Regions from separate parts of the Rhodococcus sp. 06-1460-1B genome, predicted to be linked through region 2. Evidence: predicted binding sites of a transcription regulator. Region 2 holds the regulator's gene; each other region holds the start of a gene.
The links. Region 2 encodes LexA, which represses DNA repair genes until DNA is damaged. Its sites were predicted from a motif close to CGAACANNTGTTCG; they were not measured.
Positions count from the first base shown of each region.

Region 1: a site for LexA is predicted at 1,159-1,172, ahead of CH268_RS02210 (HNH endonuclease signature motif containing protein). Genes of this name have one in related genera too.
Region 3: a site for LexA is predicted at 1,260-1,273, ahead of CH268_RS00350 (HNH endonuclease signature motif containing protein). Genes of this name have one in related genera too.
Region 4: a site for LexA is predicted at 1,212-1,225, ahead of ruvC (crossover junction endodeoxyribonuclease RuvC). Genes of this name have one in related genera too.

Region 1 is NZ_NOYS01000006.1:84,086-86,288, reverse strand. Features, by position in the region: gene CH268_RS02210 (HNH endonuclease signature motif containing protein) at 1-1,131, opposite strand, end outside; gene CH268_RS02205 (XdhC family protein) at 1,281-2,203, opposite strand, start outside.
Region 2 is NZ_NOYS01000018.1:16,482-18,684, reverse strand. Features, by position in the region: gene CH268_RS06110 (acyl-CoA dehydrogenase family protein) at 1-519, shown strand, start outside; gene lexA (transcriptional repressor LexA) at 599-1,282, opposite strand; gene CH268_RS06100 (hypothetical protein) at 1,682-2,071, shown strand; gene nrdR (transcriptional regulator NrdR) at 2,171-2,203, shown strand, end outside.
Region 3 is NZ_NOYS01000003.1:20,476-22,678, reverse strand. Features, by position in the region: gene CH268_RS00365 (MSMEG_0572/Sll0783 family nitrogen starvation response protein) at 1-40, opposite strand, end outside; gene CH268_RS00360 (hypothetical protein) at 272-667, shown strand; gene CH268_RS00355 (hypothetical protein) at 660-1,064, shown strand; gene CH268_RS00350 (HNH endonuclease signature motif containing protein) at 1,287-2,203, shown strand, end outside.
Region 4 is NZ_NOYS01000030.1:363,453-365,655, reverse strand. Features, by position in the region: gene pdxT (pyridoxal 5'-phosphate synthase glutaminase subunit PdxT) at 1-292, shown strand, start outside; gene CH268_RS17620 (YebC/PmpR family DNA-binding transcriptional regulator) at 381-1,139, shown strand; gene ruvC (crossover junction endodeoxyribonuclease RuvC) at 1,246-1,863, shown strand; gene ruvA (Holliday junction branch migration protein RuvA) at 1,860-2,203, shown strand, end outside.

The DNA.
Region 1 (2,203 bases), on a different contig from region 2:
TGAACTGGCAGAAGTCGGTTCGGTCGAGGAATCAGCCTGCCTACCCGAATCCGTGGCCGACCGCATTCCCTCATGAGCATCAGCATTTGCAGCCGAGTCCGCGTCCGCGTCTTCGTCGGTTTCCGCCACTGTTCCCGTCTCGGGTCCTGTTGCAGCTCCCGCCTTCTCACTGTTCGATCGTCGTTCCCACTCCCCGGTCTCCGAGTTCTGCACCGCCAGTCCGAGTTTCTCTGCAAGGGTCACTGCTTCGGTGAGCAGGATCTGCCACTGGCTGTTGCGGGCCAACTCTCGTGCCAGATCAGGATCGATGGAACCGTGCCCGGCCAGATACGCAGGATTCGCCAACAGTCCGATGAGAGTGGCGATGTCGACGGTGATCATCGTCAACGGCACCCGACGATCCGGCAATATGGTCTCGGTCTCGGTCTCGGTCTCGGTCTTCGGGCAGTCCGCGCGTTGGCACAGGCATGCCAGCCGGGGTTCTCCGTGCATCCGGGCCATGAACGCATCGCACAGTCGTTCCTGTTTGCCGCGGGGGTCTTTCGGGCAGAGCGTGTCGGCCATTTCCTCCAGGAGCTGCCATGCGGCTGCGGCTTCGGGGGCGGTCAATTCTGCTCGGATCCGGGCCAATTCCCCAGCTGGGGCGTACGAAACATTGCGGAACTTCTTCGCGAACTCCCGCAACGCTGCCGCTTCCTCCGGTGCGACCCGGAGCAGAATGTCCCAGATCTCCTTCTCCAGTGGACCCGGTGACGACCGGCGGGCCGCCTCGACGATCTCGTCCTCGACCGACTTCACGATGTCGTCGGAGAGGTTGTCGAGAATCCGGCACGCCACCCTCACTCGCGGAAGGTCGATCTCCCCGGCCTCGAATTCTCCCCGAAGCTTCGGCAGACGGGTGCGCAGGGCAACCCCGGCAGAGATGTAGGCCTCGGCGACCGTCGCCGAGCATCCCAACGCGACAGCGAGTTCGGTGCGTCCGTACCGGCTGTACTGCCGATGCTTCGCATCCTGCGCGATGCAGGTGAGGTGGAAGTCGTAGCAGGCAGCGATCTTTCGGGCCGCATGCCGATTCTCTTCCCGCGCGGCAGCGGTCAACGCCTCCAGCGACACGGTCGGTACTGCACCCATTTTTCACCCCCCGGTGAGCAACAATTAAGAACATGTGTTCGAACTGGGGAAAGCGTATCTCGACCTACCGACAAGAAACAGATTTGCCTGACTCAGGCCTTTGAGCAGGCGCTCTGTCCGGGCGGAGTGCGTGGGGGTGTGATGTGGGCCTAAGCGTATTCGGCAGTCTCGGCGTCGTGGTGGATCGGGCCGGCGGTGTGCGTCAATGGCAGCGCACTACCCCCGCGTCTGGCCGCGACGAATTCCGCCGCGATGGCCAGCGCAGTTTCCTCGGGCGTTCGGGCTCCCAGGTCCAAGCCGATGGGCGACTTCAATCGTGCGAGCTCCTGCTCGGTCAATCCGACGTCACGCAATCGGGCCGCGCGATCCTCATGGGTCCGACGCGATCCCATTGCCCCTACGAACGCCACCGGCAGGCGCAGGGCCACCTCGAGCAGCGGCACATCGAATTTGGCGTCGTGAGTGAGTACGCAGATCACCGTGCGGGCATCGACAGTCGTACGTGCCAAGTAGCTGTGCGGCCATTCGGTGACCACCTCGTCGGCATCGGGAAATCGTGCAGCAGTGGCGAATACTGGTCGTGCATCACAGACCGTGACGAGGTATCCGAGAAACTTTCCGACACGCGCCAGCGCTGCGGCGTAATCGATGGCTCCGAAGATCAGCAGCCGCGGGGCGGTGGCGTAGGACTGCACGAACACGTCGAGATCCGGCCGACACCGCACCGAGCGGATGCCGGTACCCCCGGACTCCAGCATCGCCAACGCCTCGCCGACGACAACTGCATCGACGTCCGAAAAACCGGTGGTACCCATGGTTGCCGAGGACGAGACCGCAAGCGACTGCCCGGCCCCGGCGAGCATCGTCACCGTCGCCACTGCAGTGTCCGACGCAACGGCTGCCAACACGGCCCGCGGAGGCCCGAGGCGAACGAACACCTCGATCACTCCCCCACAAGTCAGCCCGACCGCAAAAGCGTCGACGTCGCTGTAGCCGAACGACTCTCGCTTGGACTCGCCGGTTTCGAGAACCTCGCGACACAGCTCGTACACAGCGCCTTCGACGCAGCCAC
Region 2 (2,203 bases):
GACACTGCGGAACTCAGCTTCACCGACGTTCGGGTTCCTGCCGCCAACCTGCTCGGCGAAGAAGGTATGGGCTTCATCTACCTGATGCAGAACTTGCCTCAGGAGCGGCTCTCGATTGCCGTCGTCGCCGCTGCGGCCATGGAATCGGCACTGGAGATGACCATTCAGTACTGCCGTGACCGCAAGGCATTCGGTAAGTCGATCGGAAAGTTCCAGAACACGCGATTCGTGTTGGCGGAACTCGCTACCGAAACCACCGCCACCCGCATCATGGTCGACAAATTCATCGAACTGCTCAACGACGGCAAGTTGACCGTGCAGGAAGCTGCCATGGCCAAGTGGTGGACCACCGAGAACCAGGTCAAGCTCATCGACCGGTGCCTTCAGCTGCACGGTGGGTACGGCTACATGAAGGAGTACCCGATTGCCAAGGCGTACATGGATTCTCGGGTACAGACCATCTACGGCGGCACCACGGAGATCATGAAGGAGATCATCGGTCGCGGACTGAATCTCTGATTCTTTCCATCGTTCAGGACCGAAGAGAAGGGCCGCAGCATCTGTGCTGCGGCCCTTCTTCGTTGTGTCCGAACAGAGTTCAGAGCTTGCGCATCACGGTGACGACCTTGCCGAGAATGGCGGCATTGTTGCCCGGGATCGGCTCGAACAGTGGGTTGTGCGGCATGAGCCATACCTCACCCTTGGAACGCTTGAACGTCTTGACCGTGGCCTCACCCTCGATCATCGCCGCGACGATGTCGCCGTTGTCGGCCACGGACTGTTGACGCACCACCACCCAGTCGCCGTCACAGATCGCCGCGTCGATCATGGACTCGCCGACGACCTTGAGCAAGAACAACGATCCCTGACCGACCAACTCGCGGGGGAGTGGGAACACGTCCTCGACGGCTTCCTCCGCCAGAATCGGTCCACCCGCGGCGATCCGTCCGAGAACCGGCACGAACGTCGGCGTCGGCAACCGATCCTGCTCGTCGGACGCTGCCGAACCGTCCACCGCCGCCGCGGCCTGGTCGGCCTGCACCTCGTCCAGTCCGCGGACGTCCACAGCGCGAGGGCGGTTGGCGTCGCGCCGCAGGAACCCCTTGCGTTCGAGGGTGCGAAGCTGATGTGCGACGGACGACGTCGACGTCAGGCCCACGGCATCGCCGATCTCTCGAATGCTGGGTGGGTATCCGCGCTCGGTGACCGAGGCCCGGATGACCTCCAACACCTTCCGTTGGCGCTCGGTGAGCCCTGCACTGATGTCGGTGCCCACCTCCATGGCCTTCGGGGTCGGCTCGGCAGCCGGCTTTCCGGCTGCAGCCTTGCCGACCGTCGAGGATCCGGCTCGCGTGGAACCAGCTTTCGTGGAACCCGTCGTACTGGAACCGGTGATGGACCTCGTCGAGGTCTCGTCCTTCATGCTGTCGGCCTCCTGCTGATGCGGCTGGATTCGGTCTACGCGGTATCGATCCACGCGGACTGGAGTTGATGATGTCGACTCGTATGGCGTGTGGTTTCTGACACGAATCTAGCGTGTATCAGCTGTTGAATCAAACATCTGTTCGACTCGTGTCGCGTTTTCTACAGACTTTGTCGGAGGCGCGTGATAGAACTTCGAACAAGCGTCCATCGAACGCCTGATCGAACAATCGATCCAACGAGCGAAGACGAGGTTCCGATGACCATCACCACCGATCGTCCCACCACTGCCGGTATGCGTTCGCGATCCGGTGTCGTCGAGCGTCGTCGGCGCTCGCGGCCCGTGTTGCAGAACCACGCGCGTCGGACGCAGAACGGCCCGTGCTTGCCTGTCGTGGACGAGTCCTGGACCGACGTCACCGATCGTGAGATGGCGGATCGAGACTTCGACGACACCTCGGCCCATTTCGCGAGCCAGACCGTGCGCCCACGCTCTCTCGTTCTGTGGATGTTGGCTGTGGTCGTCGTGGCCGGCGGTCTGATCGGCATCGCGAATCTGAGCGCGACCACACCCGACGCGTCCACTCAGCCCGCCGGCGCGGTCATGGTTCACGACGGAGCGCTCGTCGAGTACGCACCCAGCAGATGACCACCGGCACCATGGTGCCCAGCGTGGCTGAGTATCCTCGAAGACTGCCCCGACGCGCACGTTCGTCGTCGGAGTATCGGCTACGACGGAGGCTCCCTCATGCATTGCCCGTTCTGCAGGCACCCCGACTCA
Region 3 (2,203 bases), on a different contig from region 2:
TCTTGATGTTCTCGGCGATGGACTGGTCGAGATCTGACACGTGCGTCTCCTGAGGTTCGCAGAGCGGGCTGGATGCGGTGGACACCGATGTCCACCCGAGAAACCGTCATGTCCGACGAGAGGGCAGATCCTCTGCGGCCATGGAACAAGTACAGGCCTCGTCGATTTCCGATTGGTCACGCTCGGAACAACGTCGTGTTTCAAGGGCCTCACAGTGTTGACGTGGTGTTACGCGGTTACTGTGAAGGGAAGTCCATCCACCCACCGCAGCATGACGAGGAACTCGATGATCGGCGCCGTCACCGGCTTGTTGTACGTGTTGTCCCTGGTAGTGGGGATCTGGGTGCTCGTGAAGCTCGCCACGAACAGGCCCGTTCTGTTGAAGAACAAGGCCGACCGCGCGCTGTTCTGGACGATCGCGGCTACCGAAGGCGTCGTTGCACTGCAGGCCGTGATCGGGTTCGTGATGATGTTCGCCTCCGATCGCGACATTCACCGCCTCACGTTCGGGTCGTACCTCGTCGGACTGCTGTTCCTGCTCCCACTCGGAACGTGGTGGTCTCTGGGCGACCGTTCCCGCGGCGGCACCGCGGTGCTCCTCGTAGCCGTCCTCACCCTCGCAGCCATGGTGTTGCGACTGAGCCAGATTTGGGCCGGATATGCCTGACAAACTTCAGCAAGCCACGCGCACCGGATTCGGACGCTTCCTCATCGCCGTCTACGCCGTGTTCGCCGTTGCCGCGACATCGCGATCGATCGTGCAACTCACCACCCGATTCGACAACGCCCCGGTCGCGTACCTGCTGTCGGCATTTGCAGCCGTGGTCTACATCATCGCGACGGTCGGCCTGGCACGAGCAACCGAGGCATCGCGACGAGTGGTGACGGTCTCCTGCATCATCGAACTCGTCGGAGTCCTCGGCATCGGCACCCTCAGCTACATCCAGCCCCAGGACTTCCCGGAGCCGACGGTGTGGTCGCACTTCGGATCCGGTTACGTCTTCATCCCTGTGGTGCTACCCATCGCAGGACTGTGGTGGCTGCGAAAGACACGACAGCAGTAGAGGTCTGCTCTACATCTCGTGCATTGCAGTCCGACCCCTACATCGAAGCCACTGCGCGCCGCCCCGTTCGAGTTCAGCGGTCCCGGGCGATCCTCACTCGACTGACGTTGCGGCCATATCACGGGCCACCGACAAGTTTCGTATCCCGAATCCTTGTGCACGGCAATAGTTTTCGATTGCACCATCATTGCGCATCGAACACACGTTCGATACACTTGGTCCATGACCACGGAGATCTGGCAACTGAGCGAAAGCGAACTCCTCGCCGACGCTGCTGATGTCTCCCACCAGATCCAACTGCTCGAAGCACGGCGCATCGCTCTCGTCGCCGACATCGACACCCGCGTGAGCCGGGAGAAACTCGGCTTCCCCGGACCCGCAGGCTGGCTGACCTCCACCACCCTCCTCACCCCGAGCAAAGCGAACAAGATCGTGGCCCTCGCTCGCGGGTTGAAGAACTTCCCCGACATCGCCGACGCCGTCAACACCGGCGTCATGTCCGTCGACCACGCCGCCCTGATTCTCACCTTCGCCGAAACACCCCCGAAGAACCTCCCGCAAGAGGGTCGCGACATCGCCCGCAAAGCCATGATCACCGCCGCAACCGGGCCTGGGGCACGCACCGACAAGATCCGTGAAGCGATCACCAAACTCGAAGACACCTACGGCAGCGACAAGCCGCCCCCTGAGGACACCGACCGCAACGAACTCTTCGCCTCGAAAACCCTCAACGGACGTCTCGTGGCGAAGATGGATTTCGATGCGATCACCGGAGAAAAGCTGCTCACCGCGCTTTCGCCGTTGACCGAACCCCGACCCGCCGCCGACGGCACCCCCGACGACCGCAGCCCCGCCAAGCGCAGAGCCGACGCCTTCGGGCACATCCTCGACCGCTACCTCGCCTCCAGTGACCGCCCCACCGAGGGCGGTGAGAGGCCGCACGTCAACCTGCACATCCGGTTGCAGGACCTCCAGAGCCTGAGCGGTCAGAACAGCGACGACATCACCGACGACGAAACCACCCGCGCTGCAGCAGAATCCGACAACGCCGATCCAGCCAACCCGGTGGACATCGACGCCGGCAACCCGATCCACTCCGACCCAATACGATCCGACCCGACCGAGTGGGACGCGGCGGA
Region 4 (2,203 bases), on a different contig from region 2:
CGATATCACCGTGCGCCGCAACGCTTTCGGCCGACAGGTCGACTCGTTCGAGACCGATCTCGAATTCGCCGACATCGAGGGCGGACCGATGCGCGCAGTGTTCATTCGCGCGCCCTGGGTCGAGCGTGTCGGTGCGGACGTCGAAGTACTCGCCACCGTCCCGAACGGGCCTGCTGCGGGCCGTGTGGTGGCCGTGCGCCAGAACCGAGTGCTGGCCACCAGCTTCCATCCCGAGGTCACCGGAGACGATCGAGTGCACCGACTCTTCGTGGACATGGTGCGCAGCGCGTAGAAACCCGTAATCGCCGGTTGGGGCGGAGCAAGGACACGGGCGAGTAAAGTCGACAACACTGATTTCGAGCAGGAAGGGGCCCTATCGCATGAGCGGCCACTCAAAATGGGCCACCACCAAGCACAAGAAGGCGGTGATCGACGCCCGACGTGGCAAGTCTTTCGCCAAGCTCATCAAGAACATCGAGGTGGCGGCCCGCACGGGTGGCGGTGACCCCACCGGGAACCCGACGCTCTTCGACGCCATTCAGAAGGCGAAGAAGACCTCGGTGCCTATCGACAACATCGAACGTGCGCGCAAGCGAGGTGCAGGCGAAGAGACCGGTGGTGCCGATTGGCAGACCATCATGTACGAGGGCTACGGACCCAACGGTGTCGCCATCCTCATCGAGTGCCTCACCGACAACCGCAATCGCGCCGCAGGCGAGGTTCGCGTCGCGATGACGCGCAACGGCGGAAACATGGCCGATCCGGGTTCGGTGTCGTACCTGTTCTCGCGCAAGGGTGTGGTGACCCTCGAGAAGAACGGTCAGAGCGAGGACGACGTGTTGATGGCGGTTCTCGAGGCCGGTGCCGAGGAAGTGAACGACAACGGCGACACGTTCGAGATCGTCAGTGAGCCGACCGATCTGATCGCAGTGCGTACCGCACTGCAGGACGCGGGCATCGACTACGACTCCGCGGAGGCGAGCTTCCAGGCTTCGGTCAACGTCCCGGTGGACGCAGACGGAGCGCGCAAGGTCTTCAAGCTGATCGACGCCCTCGAAGACAGCGACGACGTGCAGAACGTCTGGTCCAACGTCGACCTGTCGGACGAGGTCATGGCCGAACTGGACGACGAGGACTGACCCGGTCCGCTTGCTCACGGTGATCGACCGGGTGTCGTAGCCCTGATCCGTCGGTGCGCTCCGCTACGCTATCGAACAACAGTTCGTAAGCGGAAGGTGTGGTGACGTGCGGGTGATGGGTGTCGACCCCGGTCTCACCAGGTGTGGGCTCAGTTTGATCGAGGGAGGCGTCGGTCGCACAGTCGTCGCTCTCGACGTGGATGTGGTCCGGACTCCCGCCGACATGGATCTCGCGCAGCGTCTGCTGCGGATATCCGAGGCGGCTGAATATTGGCTCGATACCCACAAACCGTCGGTGGTGGCGATCGAGCGAGTCTTCGCTCAGCACAACGTACGGACGGCCATGGGCACCGCGCAGGCAGGCGGCGTCATCGCACTGGCTGCGGCCCGGCGCGGTATCGACGTCTGCTTCCACACTCCCAGTGAGGTGAAGGCAGCCGTCACCGGCAACGGTTCGGCCGACAAGGCGCAGGTCACCGCCATGGTCATGCGCATTCTCGGGCTGCAGACCGCGCCGACTCCCGCTGATGCCGCTGATGCGTTGGCTCTGGGTATCTGTCACTGCTGGCGCGCGCCGATGATCGCCCGGATGGCCAAAGCCGAGGCGATGGCCGCCGAGCAGAAGCGCAAGTACGACGCGCGTCTGGCCGAGGAACGCAAAGCTCGCGCCGCGGTGGCGCGCAAAATCGAGAAACTGGCCAAGAAGGAGGCGGGCGCACGGTGATCGCATCCATTCGCGGGTCGGTGATCGACATCGCTCTCGATCACGCAGTACTCGAGGCGGCCGGTGTCGGATATCGCGTCAATGCCACACCGGCGACGTTGGCGACGCTGCATCGGGGGAGCGAGTCGACTCTGCTCACCACCATGATCGTGCGCGAGGACTCGCAAACGCTGTACGGGTTTCCCGACAAGGAATCACGTGAGCTGTTCGAGCTGCTGCTCACGGTTTCCGGAGTCGGGCCACGAATTGCGATGGCCACACTTGCGGTACACGAACCCGACTCCCTGCGAACAGCTTTGGCGGACAGCGACATCGGGGCCCTCACCAGAGTTCCCGGTAT